3 regions of the Vibrio parahaemolyticus genome follow, and region 1 is predicted to be linked to each of the others. Evidence: predicted binding sites of a transcription regulator. Region 1 holds the regulator's gene; each other region holds the start of a gene.

Region 1 (5,861 bases):
CGATACCAGAAAGGCTATCAATGGTTGCTAACTGAGTACCAGCGTTAAGGTAAACGGCAGTACCAGGGAGCATGCCTATTTGACTGGTTAAATAAAAGCGCGCAATGCTCATAGGTGTTAATCCCATCAGTAGGTTGATGAGGAAAAATGGGAACACTGGAATCAAGCGCAAAGAAAACAGATAAAACGCGCCATCCTTTTTTACTCCTTGGTTAATCGCAACAAGCTTTTCCCCAAATCTCGATTGAACCCAATCCCTAAGCAAATATCGGCTACTCAAAAAAGCTAAGGTCGCACCGATCGTACTGGCAAAAGAAACCAAAAGTAAGCTAAACCAAAACCCAAACAAAGCTGCGCCTAGCAAAGTAACCACTGCTGCTCCGGGAATAGAAAATGCGGTAATCGCAACATACGCTAAAAAATACACCGTGGCGGCATAGACGATGTTGGCTTCGATGAATGAATTGAGTGCTTCTTGCTGCGCTTTTGCGTTGTCAAGCGTTAGATATTGACCAAAATTAGCGCCTAACAAAAGAATGGTGGCAACAAGTATCAGTCCAAAGATAAGTTTTTTATTCATGTGTGCTCCGTTTCTATATCTAGGCTACCGCTTAAAGTATTCATACTGAATGTTGTTTTAACAATCTCGTTATCGAAACTAAGTCGTGGCGCTGAAGATACGGGGGTTTTGGGATTTACAAAGGAGTAGACACGAGGGGAGCTATAAAAATTTCATAAAAAAACCGCAGTTCACACTGCGGCTTTAGTCGATAGATTAGAGCAGACTTCTGTTACGAAAGGCCATTCATTAATTCTTCACGACGAGACTGGGGAACCACACTCCAGTGTGTGCCGTTAATAGCACCTTCTAAGGCCCAAAGTAGCTCAAGGCTAACTGTGGTGGAGTGCGTGTCTCTGATCGCTTTATAAGCACTTAGTGCGCCTTCTTCTTCAAGTTGAGCAACAGAATCAATACCCGCTTTCTTAAGCATTCTTTCTGTAGCCAATCTCAGATTTGGCAGATCTTTCAAGCGATTAGGCTTAGTGCTCGCTTGTTGTTCTTTCTCAAGTTTGGCGTTTTCTAAGGATTTTTTCGCTACTTCAATTAAGCGATCGCTAGATTCCCATAGTTCGCTGGAAATAGCGTAGTACTTAGTAACGACTGGGAAGCCACGTTTTTTATAAACGTAAGGCTTTAGACCCTGTGTCTCGAAGTCAGATGAAGTTTGTTGGTCTGCTCGTATATGAAGCTGGTTGTTTACCACTAGTGCAAACATCGTTTCATCAGCGAAAAGTCCGAAGCCACCAAACATTGAGCGCGACTTGATAGTACCAAGTGCCTCAAATAGCTTCATAGAGTCTTTGAGTATCGGTTTATCCATGTTTTGTTATCTCGGTGTAATTAATATTACGCCACCAAAAGTCAGGTCCGAGAGAGTAGCAAACGTGCGCAAAGGCAATGTCATTAAAGGGTAAAGACATTGGTTGCACACTTGCCATCGGTAACCCCGCTACCTTCCATATACTACTATGGTTCAGGCCGGAGGCTTTGCGTCCCACCCTTTCGGATGGTTTGCCCTGTGCGTGACCAGATGAGGATACTTCGTATATTGAATTAACATCACACTTTAGATTTTAAAACGTGATCTTGATTCAATAAATAATGCCATTTTGTGCATGGGTACTCATAATTGAGAATTGTATTTAATGTTTGAAAAGAAGCGGGAATTAATAATTCACATGTAAAGAAAACAGTAACTTATGGAAGTTATTGTTTTTAAGAATGAGGCAAAGTGTGCGGGAAGTGTTATTTTTTTAATAAAAAAAAGCGCCCCTAAGGGCGCTTGTGTTCATTTAATTAAGTTTCTTAACGGTGTTGCGGATAACAATCTCTGGTTGCATCTCGAACACACGCTTTTCGTGTTCTTTATCTTTAATGCGTTCAAGTAGGATCTCAAACGCATTTTTACCCACACGACGTTTAGGTTGGTGAATCGTTGTTAGCGGTGGTGAGAAGTACTCTGCAAGTTCAATGTTGTCGTAACCGATAACAGAAACGTCATCTGGAACCTTGATGCCGTTTTGTTGCAGACGGCTCATTAAGCCAAGTGCCATGGTATCGTTAAAACAGAATACTGCAGTAGGGCGTTTTTCCATCGCGGTGATCTTGTCTGCAACCAGTACCGCAGTATCGCATTCAAAGTTACCTTCAAGAATCCAATCTTCATTGATTGGCAGTTTTGCTTCAGCCATGGCACGACGGAAACCAGCGATACGCTCTTGGCAAGCAAGTTTCTCAAAGTGACCACTCAGGCAGGCGATGTCAGTGTGGCCGTTATCGATAAGATATTTAGTTGCTAGGTAGCCACCTTCTTCAGAGTTATCGATGATCTTGTCCGCACGAGAACTCTCTGGGCCCCAATCCATCACAACTTTCGGGATGTCTGAATGACGATCTAACATCTCTTTTAGTTCTTCGGTTAGATCTGAACACATCACCAAAATGCCATCTACACGTTTCTCAGCAAGCATGCGGATGTAGTCGCGCTGTTTCTCGTAGATGCCGCCAGTATTACACAAGATCAATGTGTAACCTTGACGGTAGCAGTAACTTTCTACACCGTCGATCACTTCAGAGAAGAATAGGTTAGTTGACTGTGTTACCAACATACCAATAGTACGAGTTGAGTTGCATTTTAAACTACGAGCAACTGCGCTTGGTGCGTAGTTAAGCTCATCAACCGCTTTCATTACTTTTTCTTGGGTTGCTTCTGCAACAAAACGTGTCTTATTAATAACGTGCGAAACTGTGGTAGTAGAAACGCCGGCTAAGCGAGCAACGTCTTTTATAGTGGCCATAAATGATGTCCTGTATCGAGCTACTTAATACCGTAGTGAATACAACCATACGCTTAGTTTTTTGCGCAAACTAAACACCACAACAACAGTAGTGTCTATTCTAGTAGGCAGCGGTTGTACCGAAATCGGTATAAAAAGATTTGTAGCAACTTGGTTGAAGGTACTCGGCTTCCTATTAAATATGAGGAAGTGGTCATCAACCTATTAATAAAAAACAAAAACCGCTATATTTCAGCGGTTTACATATAAATCATATTTAATCGTTTGCGTTCACATTTTAGCCCTATGTGGGCTGACTGGCAATATTTTCAGCAAGAGTTTTGTGTATTTGAAGTCACATTTTGACTGCTAAATGAACGAACGTCTTTGAGCCAGATTAAAAGCAAGCGAATAAAATAGGGAGCCCGACAGGCAGGCTCCCTAAAAATAGGCGGTGATTATTCACCAAGAAGGTAAGCGCTGTCCAGTTTACAAAATGCAATTAATAGTTGCGCAACGCTTAAGTAGAAGCCAAATTCATCAAATTGCTTACATTTTTCAGCAAATTTTGGCAACCAAGACATGAGTTGATTTTGGATGAAATCGTTTTGTTTAACGAAAGCCTCTTCCATATGTTTTTCTTGCTCTAACTCATTTGAGCGAATGATCATGTTGCCCAAAAAGTCCAATTCAACAGCAAGATGGTCTGCTGGTTCTTTGAGGTTTTCGTCTACCTGAACCCCAAAATCTGCCATCAGTTTTTCCATCTCTTCTGCAGGTTTGTCATTGAGCAAGCCTGATTCACCAATGTACATAGAAGCGTACGGTAGTGACCCATACTTATCTGTTTTTAAGAACAGCTCGCAAAAATCTGCTGCAAGTTCTAGTTGAGCATCATTGCGGTCTTGGAGTCGGTTTAGGGCATCAACTAGGCTATCAACGGCTGGCTTGAGTGATTCGTTCTCACCTAAGCCCGCTAAAAAACTGCGAATTTCAACACTGTGGTAGGTTTCTAGTTCTTTTTCGCTGAGTTCTTTAGCGAATAAGCTCGAAAACCACCAGTAAATTTCAGCACGCTTTTCATTAAAAGCTTTCACTTCTTGCATTTTTGGCTCCTGAAGGATGCTTCGAGTATTGCATCATAAAGTCAATTAGGGATATCCCCTAAGTGTAATCAAATAAGATGAATAGCAGTAACTATAATTATTGTTGATTATGTTGAATTGTGTGCACTTATTAACAGTGATGGGCAAGCTTGTTTTGAATCAATAAAAACGCTAAATCTTGCTTTTTAATGTATCTATGACTAGAAATGTTACTAGTTATGAATAGAATACGTCTTGGATAATAAGAAGACAGAAAGTGGTGTAAATGAGCTATCACGTATTAGTCGTAGAAGATGATGTTGTAACTCGTAGTAAGCTTGCGGGATATTTCCAAAATGAAGGTTACAAAGTTAGCGAAGCAGAAAGTGGCGCGGAGATGCGCGAAGTTCTGCAAGGCGGTGATGTCGACCTTATTATGTTGGATATTAACTTGCCGGGCGAAGACGGCCTAATGCTTACGCGTGAGCTACGCAGTCAATCAGACATCGGCATCATATTGGTAACAGGACGCACGGATAGCATCGACAAAATCGTAGGCCTAGAGATGGGTGCAGACGATTATGTGACAAAGCCTTTTGAACTAAGGGAATTACTAGTTCGAGTTAAAAATCTACTGTGGCGCATTTCTGCGGCACGAAGTGGAGCAAGTAAAGCGGCAAGCGAAACAAACGATGAACACATTGTTCGCTTTGGTGAGTGGACATTCGATATTCAGCGTCGAGCACTTAGCCGTAATGGTGAGCCAGTAAAACTAACCAAAGCAGAATATGAGCTTTTGGTGGCGTTATCGTCTTACCCGAATCAAGTGCTGAGTCGTGAACGTATTTTGAATATGATCAGTCATCGAGTTGATGCTCCAAATGATCGTACGATCGATGTTCTTATCCGACGCATGCGCGCTAAGATGGAGTTTGATCCTAAGAACCCACAAATTTTTGTGACCGTTCACGGTGAAGGCTATATGTTCGCAGGTGATTAATCACCATCAGACAAGCAGTAAAGAAAAAGGAGAGCCAATGCTCTCCTTTTTTGTGTTTATAAATCGGGTTTATTCCGCTTCCACCATCGGCGTTTGCCCTACGGTGTCACGCAGTCTTTGCCAAACGCTACCAAGGTATTCATGCCAAAACAGTTCAGTTTGCTCAAGGTAGCGAGCTTTAGGTGAATACTTGTCCCACGGTTGGCTAACTTCGTCTATCGCTAAGAAATTCGTTGGAGCAGGGATGGGTTTAATTCCAGCTGCGTTAAACTCGTACAGCGCACGGCTCATGTGGCTCGCTGACGTGACTAGCACAATCTCTTTTTGTTGAACAAAAGCGGCGGCTTGTCTTGCTTCTTCCCACGTGTCTTTTGCGTCTTCTAACAAAATAATGTCGGATTTTGCAACACCTAATGCCAAAGCAACGTTTGCCATCATACGAGCATGGCTGATCTCAGAGCCACCATCATAACCAGATAAAATTAGCTTTGCGCCTGGGTACATACGCAAAATACGAATGCCTTCCGTTAATCGCATCAACGCCGCGCGGCTTAATTGCGATGTTGGTGGAATTTCGTCATCGACCACGTGACCATTACCCAGCACCATAACGTAGTCAATGGTACCTGACACAGGTAAAAAGGCCTTATGCTCGCGCTCAAGTGGCATGAGAAGCTTGGTTGAAACAGGTTGGAAGGCAACTAGAAAAAGGCCAACAAAAGAGAACAGAACAACGAAGCAGCCAGTTTTACGTTTTGTGGTAAAACTAATGAGAGCAAGACCTAACAAGCCTATCAGTAGCAATGCCGGAAGCGGCATAAGCAAGGCTGACATTACTTTTTTCAGCTCAAACATACATAAATAGTCCGAAAAAACATCAATTGATAATAAAAATGAGGGTGACCCTCTTTATTCCTGCTTTCCTTGTGCCAGAATAG
Region 2 (5,861 bases), 890 kb from region 1:
CAAAGTAGCGAAACGCAAGAAACTGGAATACCCGCCACTCGACGATGAAGGTCAAATCATCGCAGATGAGGCGTGGTGGCAAGAGATGCAAAAAGCTTAAGCTGAAGCTTTCTACGCCACTTCTTATAGTTTTTCCTGTACAAAAACACAGCTCAATGGTTAACATACTGCTATGTTAACCATTTTCTTGAGCTTTCTATGTCTGCCCAAATGCTATCTGCTGTTCCTTTAACTTCTCTATCAGGAGTTGGCGCCAAAGTCGCAGAAAAACTCGCTAAAGTCGGCTTGCATAGCGTTCAAGATTTGTTGTTCCACCTGCCCCTACGCTACGAAGATCGCACCCGCATTTATCCTATTGCCAAACTGCACGCAGGCCTTTGGGCTGCGGTACAAGGCAAAGTCATGACCGTCGATACCATTTTTGGTAAACGCAAAATGCTGACAGTCAAAATCAGTGACGGCAATGGCACCATCACGCTGCGTTTTTTCAACTTTACTGCAGCGATGAAGAACAATTTTTCACAGGGTAAGTTAGTACACGCTTACGGAGAAATTAAGCGTGGTGGTATGGGGCTGGAAATTGTGCACCCTGACTACAAATTTTACGCCAGTGAACAAAAGCCAGATGTGGAACAAAGCTTAACCCCGGTTTATCCAACCACAGATGGCCTGCGTCAAATCACTTTACGTAACCTTACTGAACAAGCATTGGCGCTACTCGATAAAGCGGCAGTGCAAGAATTGCTACCTTCTGGCTTGTATAACCATCAGATTACTATGTCGCAGGCGTTGCACACCATTCATCGCCCGCCGCCAACCATTAATTTAGATGAATTTGATGAAGGTAAGCACCCCGCTCAAATCCGTTTGATCATGGAAGAATTGCTCGCCCAAAACTTGTCGATGTTGGCGGTTCGCAGCAAAGGCCAGCAAGATATCGCCTTACCGCTCGCACCATGTGACAAACTGAAAAAGCAGCTGTTGGCGCAACTGCCGTTTTCTCCGACCAATGCTCAAGCACGCGTGGTGAAAGAGATTGAATCCGACCTCGAAAAGCCGCACCCAATGATGCGTCTTGTCCAAGGTGACGTAGGCTCAGGAAAAACATTGGTTGCCGCGCTAGCCGCAGTCAGAGCCATTGAGCACGGTTACCAAGTGGCTTTAATGGCACCAACTGAGCTGCTCGCCGAACAACACGCCATCAATTTCGCCAACTGGTTTGAAGCCATGGGCATTCAAGTTGGCTGGCTTGCTGGTAAGCTCAAGGGCAAAGCCAAAGAGACGGAACTGGCTCGCATTGCCAGCGGTGAAGCACAAATGATAGTGGGCACTCACGCCCTCTTCCAAGAACATGTGGAATTTCATCACCTAGCTTTAGTCATCATTGATGAGCAGCACCGCTTTGGCGTCCATCAGCGATTAGAGTTACGTGAGAAAGGGGCAAAACAAGGCGCGTATCCGCATCAGCTCATCATGACGGCAACTCCGATTCCTCGCACACTAGCAATGACAGCGTATGCTGATTTGGAAACGTCGGTGATAGACGAATTACCACCAGGCCGAACGCCGATTCAAACCGTCGCCATTCCAGATACCAAACGTGACGACATTGTCGAGCGGGTACGAAACGCTTGTCTTAACGAAGGCAAGCAAGCGTATTGGGTGTGTACGCTGATCGATGAATCAGAAGTGTTAGAAGCGCAAGCCGCAGCAGACACCGCCGAAGAGTTACAGCGCAAACTGCCAGATGTAAAAATTGGCCTAGTTCATGGCCGTATGAAACCCGCCGAAAAACAAGCTGTCATGCAAGAGTTTAAAGACAACAAGCTCCACCTGCTCGTAGCCACGACGGTGATAGAAGTTGGCGTAGACGTGCCAAACTCTAGCTTGATGATCATCGAAAACCCTGAACGCCTTGGTTTGGCTCAATTACACCAGTTAAGAGGCCGCGTCGGTCGAGGCTCGGTTGCCAGTCACTGTGTCCTGCTGTACCACTCCCCCCTGTCGAAAACCGCGCAAAAACGCCTCGGTGTGCTGCGTGAAAGTAACGATGGCTTTGTTATTGCGCAGAAAGACCTAGAGATCCGCGGGCCCGGTGAATTGTTGGGCACCAAACAAACAGGCTTGGCTGATTTCAAAATTGCCGATTTAGTTCGAGATCAACGCTTAATCCCAGAAGTTCAGCGTATTGCACGTCATATTCACGACAATTACCCAACCAATGCAGCCGCTATTATCGATCGCTGGCTAGGCGAGCGTGATATCTACTCCAAAGCGTAAATCTTAAAGCGAGCCAAATGGCTCGTTTTTTAGTGCCGCCACAAATAGCAAACGATTGCTTTTTGGATAAATCTCTCTATAATCGCGCTCAAAATTTCTAGAGTGTGCCTCATCACACTTCACCAACCTGAGTTGACACTGATTAACAGCAATCACAGGTAACGACGTCAACTCCACCCAGCCCTCCCATTCAGCGAGATCTGGGAACACATTGCGACTAGCGAGACAAATCATGACAACTTCAAACCGATCTTCGGAACTGGTCTATCAATTAAATGATCGTCCACCACTGCCACAAACGATTTTTGCTGCACTTCAGCATTTATTGGCGATGTTCGTTGCGGTGATTACACCTTCCTTAATCATTTGCCAATCTTTGGGCGTTCCGGCCGATCAAACCAACACCATTATCAGCATGTCGCTGTTTGCATCTGGTGTTTCTTCCTTTATCCAAATCCGTACCTTTGGCCCTGTCGGCTCCGGCTTGCTATCGGTGCAAGGCACCAGCTTTAACTTTTTGGGTCCAATCATCGGTGCGGGTTTATCACTCAAAGCAGGTGGCGCGGACATCAGCACCATGATGGCGGCGATTTTCGGGACGATTTTAGTCGCCTCTTTTGCCGAGATTTTACTGTCTCGTGTGCTTGAGCATGCACGTCGCATCATCACACCTCTCGTCTCTGGCATTGTCGTAACTCTGATTGGCCTGACGCTGATCCAAGTCGGCTTGGTTTCTATGGGTGGAGGCTATGCTGCAATGGGCGACGGTACTTTTGGTAGCTTAGACAAACTGGCGCTCGCTGGTACCGTACTTGGGCTAATTGTGATTTTGAATCGTTCTAAAAACCCTTACATTCGCGTGGCTTCGATCGTGATTGCCATGCTAGTTGGCTATGTAATGGCATACTTCATGGGTATGGTCGACACCTCAAAATTGGGGGAAACCAACCTCGTTGCGCTACCGATTCCGATGCAGTACGGCTTGTCATTTGACTGGTCACTATTTATCCCTCTCGTGCTGATTTTCTTTATCACGGCGTTGGAAGCGATCGGCGACATTACCGCAACGTCTGAAGTATCTGGCGAGCCAGTTAAAGGCCCTATTTACATGAAGCGTATCAAAGGTGGGGTATTAGCGGACGGCCTGAACTCGACTATCGCTGCGGTATTCAACAGCTTTCCAAACTCTACCTTCAGTCAAAACAACGGCATTATCATGCTAACGGGCGTCGCAAGCCGTTACGTGGGTTACTTTATCTCGGGCATGTTAGTGATTCTTGGTCTATTCCCGGGCGTGGCCAGTTTTGTTCAGCTGATCCCAGAACCTGTACTTGGTGGTGCAACCATCGTGATGTTCGGTACCATTGCCGCTGCAGGCGTGCGCATTATCTCGCGTGTTGACCTCGACCGCCGCGCGATTCTGATTATGGCGTTGTCATTCTCGATGGGGTTAGGTATCGCTCAGAAACCTGAGATTCTGCAGTTTATGCCTGAGTTTATTAAAAGCATCTTCTCAACCGGTGTGGCTGCTGGCGGTATCACCGCGATACTGCTGAACTTGCTGCTTCCAGAAAAACTGACAGAAGAAGATGAACTTGTCGCTCAAGAAGTGAAAGAGTCTTAATACTTGTACTTAGAAACTAAAAAGCCCAACCACATTTTTGGTTGGGCTTTTTGGTTTTAGAGGGTTATTTGGTCGGGAAACTGATTTGGGCGATCAAGCCGCCTTCACTGCGATTACGCATCACCACCGAACCTGAATGTTGGATAACAATACGTTTTACAATCGCTAAACCCAGACCAGTACCTTCGCTGCCACGCGCCGTATCACCACGGGTAAACGGTTCGAACAACTTCGCGATTTGCGACTGCTCAATCCCCGGACCGTTATCTTCTACGCATATCCAAACCAACTGTTTGTCTGCCGTCACGCCTGTGCTGATTTTCACCCAACCGTTGCCGTAACGCAGTGCGTTGACAACTAAGTTACTCACCGCTCGCTTAATAGCAATCGGGCTGCCTTTCGCAGGAGGAAGGTGCATGTTCAAGTCCGTTTCAATCTCGACTTCATATCCCCCTTCAGAGCTCGCCACGTCACTAGCGATGGTACTGACATCAACCGACTCAAACGATTCTTTGTTTACAGGCTTTAGATAATCCATAAATTGACTGATGATCTCATTGCACTCTTCAGTGTCACTGATGATCCCTTCCGCCAAATAGCTGTCTTCTGGCGACATCATTTCAGTAGCGAGACGAATTCGCGTCAGCGGCGTACGTAAATCATGACTGATGCCTGCCATTAACAGAGCGCGGTCTTCTTCGAGCTCTTGAATCCCTTTCGACATCTGGTTAAACGCACGAGTTACCGAACGAATTTCCGATGCGCCTTTTTCTGGTAGCGGTGGGGGAATTTCCCCTCTCCCAACGCCTTCTGCCGCTCGTTGCAACGCCAATAACGGCCGGTTTTGCAAGCGAATAAACAACCAACCACCTGCGATAATTAATAGCGCCATGATCAGGCTGTTGCGAAATAGCGGCGCAAAGTCCTCTTCTTGCAGCTCAGACAGCGGGATGCGAATAATGGAATTGGGCAGCTTCTCGATGTGCATCCACAAAATGTAGCTTTCACTACCTAGCAGCAGGCGTACTTCGGTTGGTGAGCCTAGCTCTTGAGTCATTTCCTCCGACATCAAATCAATCGACATCGCATGGTTAAACTCAACTGCCTTCTCGCTGTTGATGCTGTGAACTGTCACGCCCAACCTTTCTAATAACTGGCGACGCAATGGTGCATCCGATTTGAGCGGGCCATCTTCATCGAGAACCAGATTCAGTTCGTGAGCGAGAATTTTGTTGAACTGTTGCAGGCTTGGCATCAACGCGTAGTTAAAAACGGCGTAATAAGAAAAGACTTGGCTAGCGAGAAGCAAGGAGATGAACAGTAGAATAGATTGTGTCAGTGAACTTCGGATTCGCATGGAAATTTCCTGATGATCCTAATTGCGAAAACCTCGGCCACCAAATAAGAAGGAAATTTGATGGCCGAAGTTTTAAAAACCGATTGCCGGTTAAGCGAGTAAGAGTTACGACTCTTTACCGTCTGGGACAAATACGTAACCTAAACCCCATACGGTCTGGATGTAGCGAGGTTTACTCGGATCGTCTTCCAACATGCGGCGTAGACGAGAAATTTGTACGTCGATAGAACGCTCCATCGCCGAGTATTCACGACCACGCGCCATATTCATCAGCTTATCACGCGACATTGGCTCACGCGCGTTGGTTACCAGTGATTTCAACACCGCAAATTCACCCGATGTTAATGGCATCGCCTCATCACCACGGAACATTTCACGCGTGCCGAGATTTAAACGAAACTCGCCAAACTCGACCACTTTTTCTTCCGTACTTGGCGCGCCCGGTAGCTCAACCGTTTGGCGACGTAAAACCGCTTTAATACGAGCGAGTAGTTCACGCGGGTTGAACGGTTTAGGTAGGTAATCGTCCGCACCAACTTCCAAACCAACAATACGGTCAACCTCGTCACCTTTTGCTGTCAGCATCAGAATTGGCAACAT
Region 3 (5,861 bases), 240 kb from region 1:
ACGTTAAGCAACTGTCTTTCTGTATCTGCATTTGCTTCTCAAGCACCAACATCCCCAGCAGAACAATTTGAACTGGCGCAGCAACTGGCTCTTTCTCCAAAATCAGATTCGCCATCGGATGTTCGCTATTGGCTAGAGCAATCCGCAAGCCAAGGCTATTTACCTGCACAGAAACAGCTGGCCGAAGACTATTCCCGAGGATTGACCGGTGCGGTTAATTACTCACAGGCAACGTATTGGTTTACCTCTGTAGCGTTGAATGACCCTCGCGACCGAGGGTTCTTGTTAGCGGACTTTGTTCAGCATCACCAAAAAGACATCACCACCAGCGATCTCGTTGAGGCGTGGTACCAATTAGCCTCGGACACAAACCCTCAAGCGGAAGAAGCTTACAATCATTATCTCGAAGAGCGCTTCAATCAACTGCGTGCAAAGCAAGTCTCCGAAATTGTGGAATTAGATAAAGAAGCGACAAAAGAAGAGCAGCCTGTCGCTCCACAATCAACCGTAACGTCTGATAATGGCACGATTATGTGGTTGGCTATTGGTGGATTGGTGATCGCTCTAGCAGGCTTCGGTGGATGGGCAATTCTAAGAAAACAACAACGAGCCTTGGCCACACTGTCTTCCCAAGAGGCAAACCAAACTCAGCAACTTGATGCGAAAGTAAAAGAGTTAGAGTTCACGAATAAACAATTGAAGCGTCAGCTGGAGAAAGTATTCAAAGAGTTTAAAAAGACTCGCAGCCAATCCGACAATCATAATAAAGTTGCGGTTGCCTGCGCGATGTTTGGTTACACACCACAAACCATTCCTGATAACCAAGCAGTGAAACTCCGCTATCGACAACTTTCAAAACTCTATCATCCAGATACTCGTGGAAGTGAAGAAGAAATGAAACGTTTGAACCAGGCGTTTAAAATCATCTCACAAAATGTTACAAAATCGTAAAGCATAACTAGAAGGCGTTTGATGGCTAGCTTTAAGTCTAAGTAAAACAAGGTTCGCAATCGATCTCGCTCTCAAACAAATTAACAGACATTTAACGTCAATCTCTTTTTCATGCCATAATGCCCGGCGAAAAATAACACCTAACGACTCATATTTATCTAGGTGGGGAGAAAATCAATGTTCACTGAAGAAGGCACCTGCGATTGGTGTAAAAAACCTAGTTTTGTTACTCGTCACGATTATGTAGATGGCAAATATCATCACTCTTGCCAAGCCTGCTACGACATGGCGAAGATCGATGTTCGTCTGTTTAACCAAGGCGAAATGCAAATGCGTGAGCGCATGGCACAACGAGCGAGCTAATCCGGTTAGAATCAATGGAACTGATTTTCAAAAGCGCCTTTTAGGGCGCTTTTTTGATCGCTTATGATTCACATCTCTTCCCCATAATCACGACGTAAACACGCTCATTGTGTGACTCATACCTGTATCGACCATCAAAAACCACTGTATAACATCAACAAAAGCACTGTATATACAGTAGTAAACACCTGTATATATCACTCGGATAATGTTGCTAACTTCACACTTTTCAATCCATACCCAACATATCAAGAACAAAAACAATTCGTTAAAAATCAACATCTTAAAAAATCACTCAACTATCAGCGAGCGTTATCTCACGTACTCATCAGTAAAAATGGGTTGATCAGATACCCAAAACAAACTACTGTATACACATACAGCATGTATAAAGGAACAGTAAGATGCAGTTACAAAGTCAATCTCGTACATACTCACGTTACAACGTACTGGCACAAACCACTCAACCAATGGATGTGTCTGATCAGCTTCTTTCTAAGTTGGCAGTATTGTCACAGCAAAAACAATGGATTCTGTTTACCGCTGAGTGTCCTCGTCCTGATTTTGAGCAACTCACTGCTTCCAATATTTGCTGCAAAAACGTTATTCAGATGAAGCCGTCTCAACAGCTTTCTGAAGTCGAAATCGTTATCAAAGCCATTCAGTCTGGCAATGCCAGCGCGGTTGTCGCATCAAACAAAATTGCTCTTATGAACCAATCCATGTTGCGTGACATCGCTCAGCGTTATCAGTGTGAAGTCTTTTTCGTCGAAGGCAGAGTAAACCAGTATCACTAACAAGATCGACGTTATCCATCCTGCATCTCGCCTCCTTTTAAGGGGGCATTTTTTGTATTAAAGAAAAGAGGCAAACGTTTGCTTTTTCTCTGGCGAGTTAAAATAGTTCTGGTATGATGCCCTCATTCGATTTATTCAGCTGATATTTTCCGCTGAATATCTTCTCCTTAAGACGTTTGATTAAGATGATAGGAATGTCGCAATGAGCCTTGCTAATCAAGTACTTGCCGTCAATGACGACCTGCCAATTCGCACCCACAAACCCGTACACAGCGGAAAAGTTCGTTCAGTTTACTGGTTAACTGAAGAAGACAGTGCCCGACTGATCAAAGAAAAAGGATACGATGTCGCACCAGATGCGCCCCTGGCCATCATGGTGATCAGCGATCGTATTTCTGCTTTCGATTGTATTTGGCATGGTGAAGGTGGGCTTAAAGGTGTACCGGGTAAAGGTGCCGCATTGAATGCCATTTCGAATCATTGGTTTAAGCTTTTTAAAGACAACGGCTTAGCTGACAGCCACATCTTAGATATTCCTCACCCATTTGTTTGGATCGTTCAAAAAGCAAAACCGGTAAAAATTGAGGCAATCTGCCGTAAATACATCACTGGTTCCATGTGGCGTGCATACGCAAATGGTGAGCGCGAGTTTTGTGGTATTCAACTTCCTGAAGGGTTAGAAAAAGATAAAGCGCTACCGGATTTGCTAATGACGCCGTCAACCAAAGGCATCCTAAAAGGCATTCCTGGCGTACCAGAAGCAGACGATGTGAACATCACTCGCCAAAATATCGTGGACAACTATGAAGCGTTTAACTTCTCAAGCGCAGAAGATATCGCTCAGTACGAAAAATTGTTGAAAGAAGGCTTTAACGTTATCAGCCAAGCGTTAGAAGAAATCGATCAAATTTTTGTCGATACCAAATTCGAATTTGGTTATGTTCATGACGCCGCAGGTAATGAAAAGCTGATCTACATGGATGAAGTTGGCACGCCAGATTCTTCTCGTATTTGGGATGCAAAGGAGTACCAAACAGGTAACATCGTTGAAAACTCGAAAGAAGGTTTCCGTCAGTTCCTACTTAACCACTTCCCTGACCCAGATATCTTATTAAACAAAGAACGTATGCCAGAGCGCGAAGCTCTTGCACGCGATAACGATCTTCCTGTTGAATCTTTGATGGATATTTCAAGAACCTACATTGGTATCGCCGAGAAAATTACAGGTAACCCAATTACGCTAAGCGAAAATCCAAAAGCTGAAATCATCGAAATTCTCAGCAAAGAGTACGGTTTGATCGACTAGCTATCTGAAAGCTGATTGAAAATTGCCAACAAAAAAGTCCGCCTTGATGAGCGGACTTTTACTTTTTTCGCCAGTTTAGATTAGATAATGTCTAACGTTGTGCCATTTGTCGTAGACGCCGACTTCGTCGTCACCTGATACTTTTTATCTTTGATGGTCGACACCAAGTACCACGTTGATTGAGCGGCATCAGCAGTAAAGGTCACTCGCATAAAGCCACGTTGTTTAATGTCAGCCCATTGCAGCTCGGAGACTAAATGCGGCAAGGTGTATTCCATTTGAGCAATCGCCACCGGGTCCAACGCCAAATACTCTTCCAACCCCGGAGAGCTCACCGAGCTCGTCGCAAACTCGACCCCTATCGGATTGTTTGACACATCTTTTAACTCACTTGCCCACGCGTTGTGAGTATCGCCCGCTAAACACACAAAATTGCCACTACTTGCTTTGGCCAGTTGGTAGACTTTTTCACGCTCGACATAGTAACCATCCCAAGCATCGAGGTTGTAAGGCAGAGAAATGGGATCTGCACTTGGATCGGCAAGATAACCGGTAATCGCTGTATTGACCGCCAACAAAGCTTCTGTTTTCTTCTCTTCTGTAGACGTAAACAGTTGGAACATCGCCGTCATCACTGAACTTGGTAGCTCCATTCGCGACATCAAAACTTGTTGGCCTAAAACGTTCCATTTTGCATCGTGCGTGTTGAACTCTTTCATCAACCAAGCAAGTTGTTCAGTGCCTAGCAGTTCTCTGTCTGCACTGCGTGATTGAGCAACTAACCCACCGATAGCTTCCATTGTTGGTGCACTGAGTGAGAAGTAATCCAATGGCTTATCACGACCGACAAGGCGCGTATCGAGCATCATGAGATTCACTAAGTTGCCAAATGAGAACTGACGATAAATCAACATGTTTGAGAATGTATTCTCACGAACTGGCAACCACTCAGTCCATGCAGCCGCAGCGGCGGCTCGACGGTCGATAAAGCTACCTTCATCGTCTTGATGGTTCTCTGCGCCATTTTTCCATGTGTCATTAGCTAACTCGTGATCATCCCAAACTGCAATCATGGGCAGTTTGGCATGTAATGCTTGCAGATCGGCATCTTGACGATATTGGGCGTATCTTTTTCGGTAATCGTCCAGCGTGATACATTCTGTGCCTTTGCTCGGTTCGCGCCCTAATGCAGCGGCATCTTCACTGGCATAGCCTCCAGCCCCATATTCATAAATGTAGTCACCAAGATGTAACACAACGTCGAATGGCGATTGTTCATGTTGATTTAAGATCTCGCGATAAACGTGGAAATAACCCGCTGGATAGTTGGCGCAAGACACCACCGCCATCGATGCTTTTTCGACACCATCTTCAGGTAGAGTTTGAGTTTGCCCTACCTCACTCATCATCTCGCCGACCATAAATCGGTAGTAGTACTGAGAATTGGCGTTGAGGTTTTGTACGTCCACTTTTACCGTGAAATCACGTCCTGTATCGGTAGTGAATACGCCACTTTGCACGACATTTGAAAACTCCATGTCGGATGCGACTTGCCAGCTCACATCCACGTAACTCGCGGCTGTAGTCACCCGAGTCCAAATAATCACTTGTGCTTGAGTCGGATCGCCACTGGCGACACCATGTTCAAAACTAACGGCAACGGATTCATTATCGTCGCTGCCACAACCGATTAGACCGGTAGCAACGGCGGTTGAAGAGACAACTTTCATAAAGTCTCGACGAGACAAAGACATACTGACTTCCTTTCTTATTGTGTTTTTGTTTTTGCCCAAATAACGCAACGAATAAAAATCTCCCTATCCGCAGACAAAAGAGTATTGATTCGAGCTCACAGCGCCGATGATTTGGGTCGGTAATTTGTCCTAAAAACACTAAGTTAGAAGCTAGTTATGACAATTGCATTTCCAAAGGTTACATTTTTGTTAAATTAAGTGTAAATACTCTATATTCATCACACTTCCAACAAAAGTGGCATTGGACTAAGCCAATCAATAATATGAGCTAGACAGAGCAGGTGGAATGCATGGCGCTTGAGATACGAAAAAAGCGACCCAGAGAGGTCGCTTTTGTGGTGATTCTATTTAAGCGTACAAGTGAGATTAGAAGGCCACGCTTAAAACTTGATATTAAGAACATCTTGCTCCGACGCATCGACCTTTAACTTACTGCGAGATTCAATATATTCAATCTGCTTTGAGTCGAGTGAATATGGCATGACAACACGTAATTCATTTATCCCTTCATGCTTTGCGAGCTGAGTTAAACGAACTAAGTTCGATTCGTCACTTTGGCGTGAAGACATCGATTTTAATGCCGCATCCCAGAGTCGATCTTCCGGTCGGCTCAACTCTGCAATGTTCTGCTTCCACATCAAACCAAAAATGGGCGCAATGGTCGCGAACGCCTCTAAGAAGGTCCATTTC

The links. Region 1 encodes PurR, which represses purine synthesis genes. Its sites were predicted from a motif close to TNANGNAAACGTTTNCNTNA; they were not measured.
Positions count from the first base shown of each region.
Region 2: the regulator PurR is predicted to act here: its motif matches at 2,324-2,343, upstream of DYB02_RS02000 (uracil-xanthine permease family protein).
Region 3: the regulator PurR is predicted to act here: its motif matches at 2,178-2,197, upstream of DYB02_RS07580 (phosphoribosylaminoimidazolesuccinocarboxamide synthase).

Region 1 covers NZ_UHIL01000001.1:1,272,472-1,278,332, forward strand. The annotation lists gene DYB02_RS06485 (TVP38/TMEM64 family protein) at 1-580, opposite strand, end outside; gene DYB02_RS06490 (TfoX/Sxy family DNA transformation protein) at 792-1,382, opposite strand; cyclic di-GMP riboswitch class I at 1,499-1,588, opposite strand; gene purR (HTH-type transcriptional repressor PurR) at 1,855-2,859, opposite strand; gene torD (molecular chaperone TorD) at 3,297-3,944, opposite strand; gene torR (two-component system response regulator TorR) at 4,210-4,923, shown strand; gene elyC (envelope biogenesis factor ElyC) at 4,993-5,778, opposite strand.
Region 2 covers NZ_UHIL01000001.1:378,773-384,633, reverse strand. The annotation lists gene trmH (tRNA (guanosine(18)-2'-O)-methyltransferase TrmH) at 1-100, shown strand, start outside; gene recG (ATP-dependent DNA helicase RecG) at 199-2,280, shown strand; gene DYB02_RS02000 (uracil-xanthine permease family protein) at 2,513-3,904, shown strand; gene envZ (two-component system sensor histidine kinase EnvZ) at 3,969-5,261, opposite strand; gene ompR (osmolarity response regulator transcription factor OmpR) at 5,367-5,861, opposite strand, start outside.
Region 3 covers NZ_UHIL01000001.1:1,507,639-1,513,499, reverse strand. The annotation lists gene DYB02_RS07595 (J domain-containing protein) at 1-951, shown strand, start outside; gene DYB02_RS07590 (hypothetical protein) at 1,129-1,314, shown strand; gene DYB02_RS07585 (cell division inhibitor SulA) at 1,719-2,111, shown strand; gene DYB02_RS07580 (phosphoribosylaminoimidazolesuccinocarboxamide synthase) at 2,314-3,417, shown strand; gene DYB02_RS07575 (alkaline phosphatase D family protein) at 3,498-5,171, opposite strand; gene DYB02_RS07570 (hypothetical protein) at 5,552-5,861, opposite strand, start outside.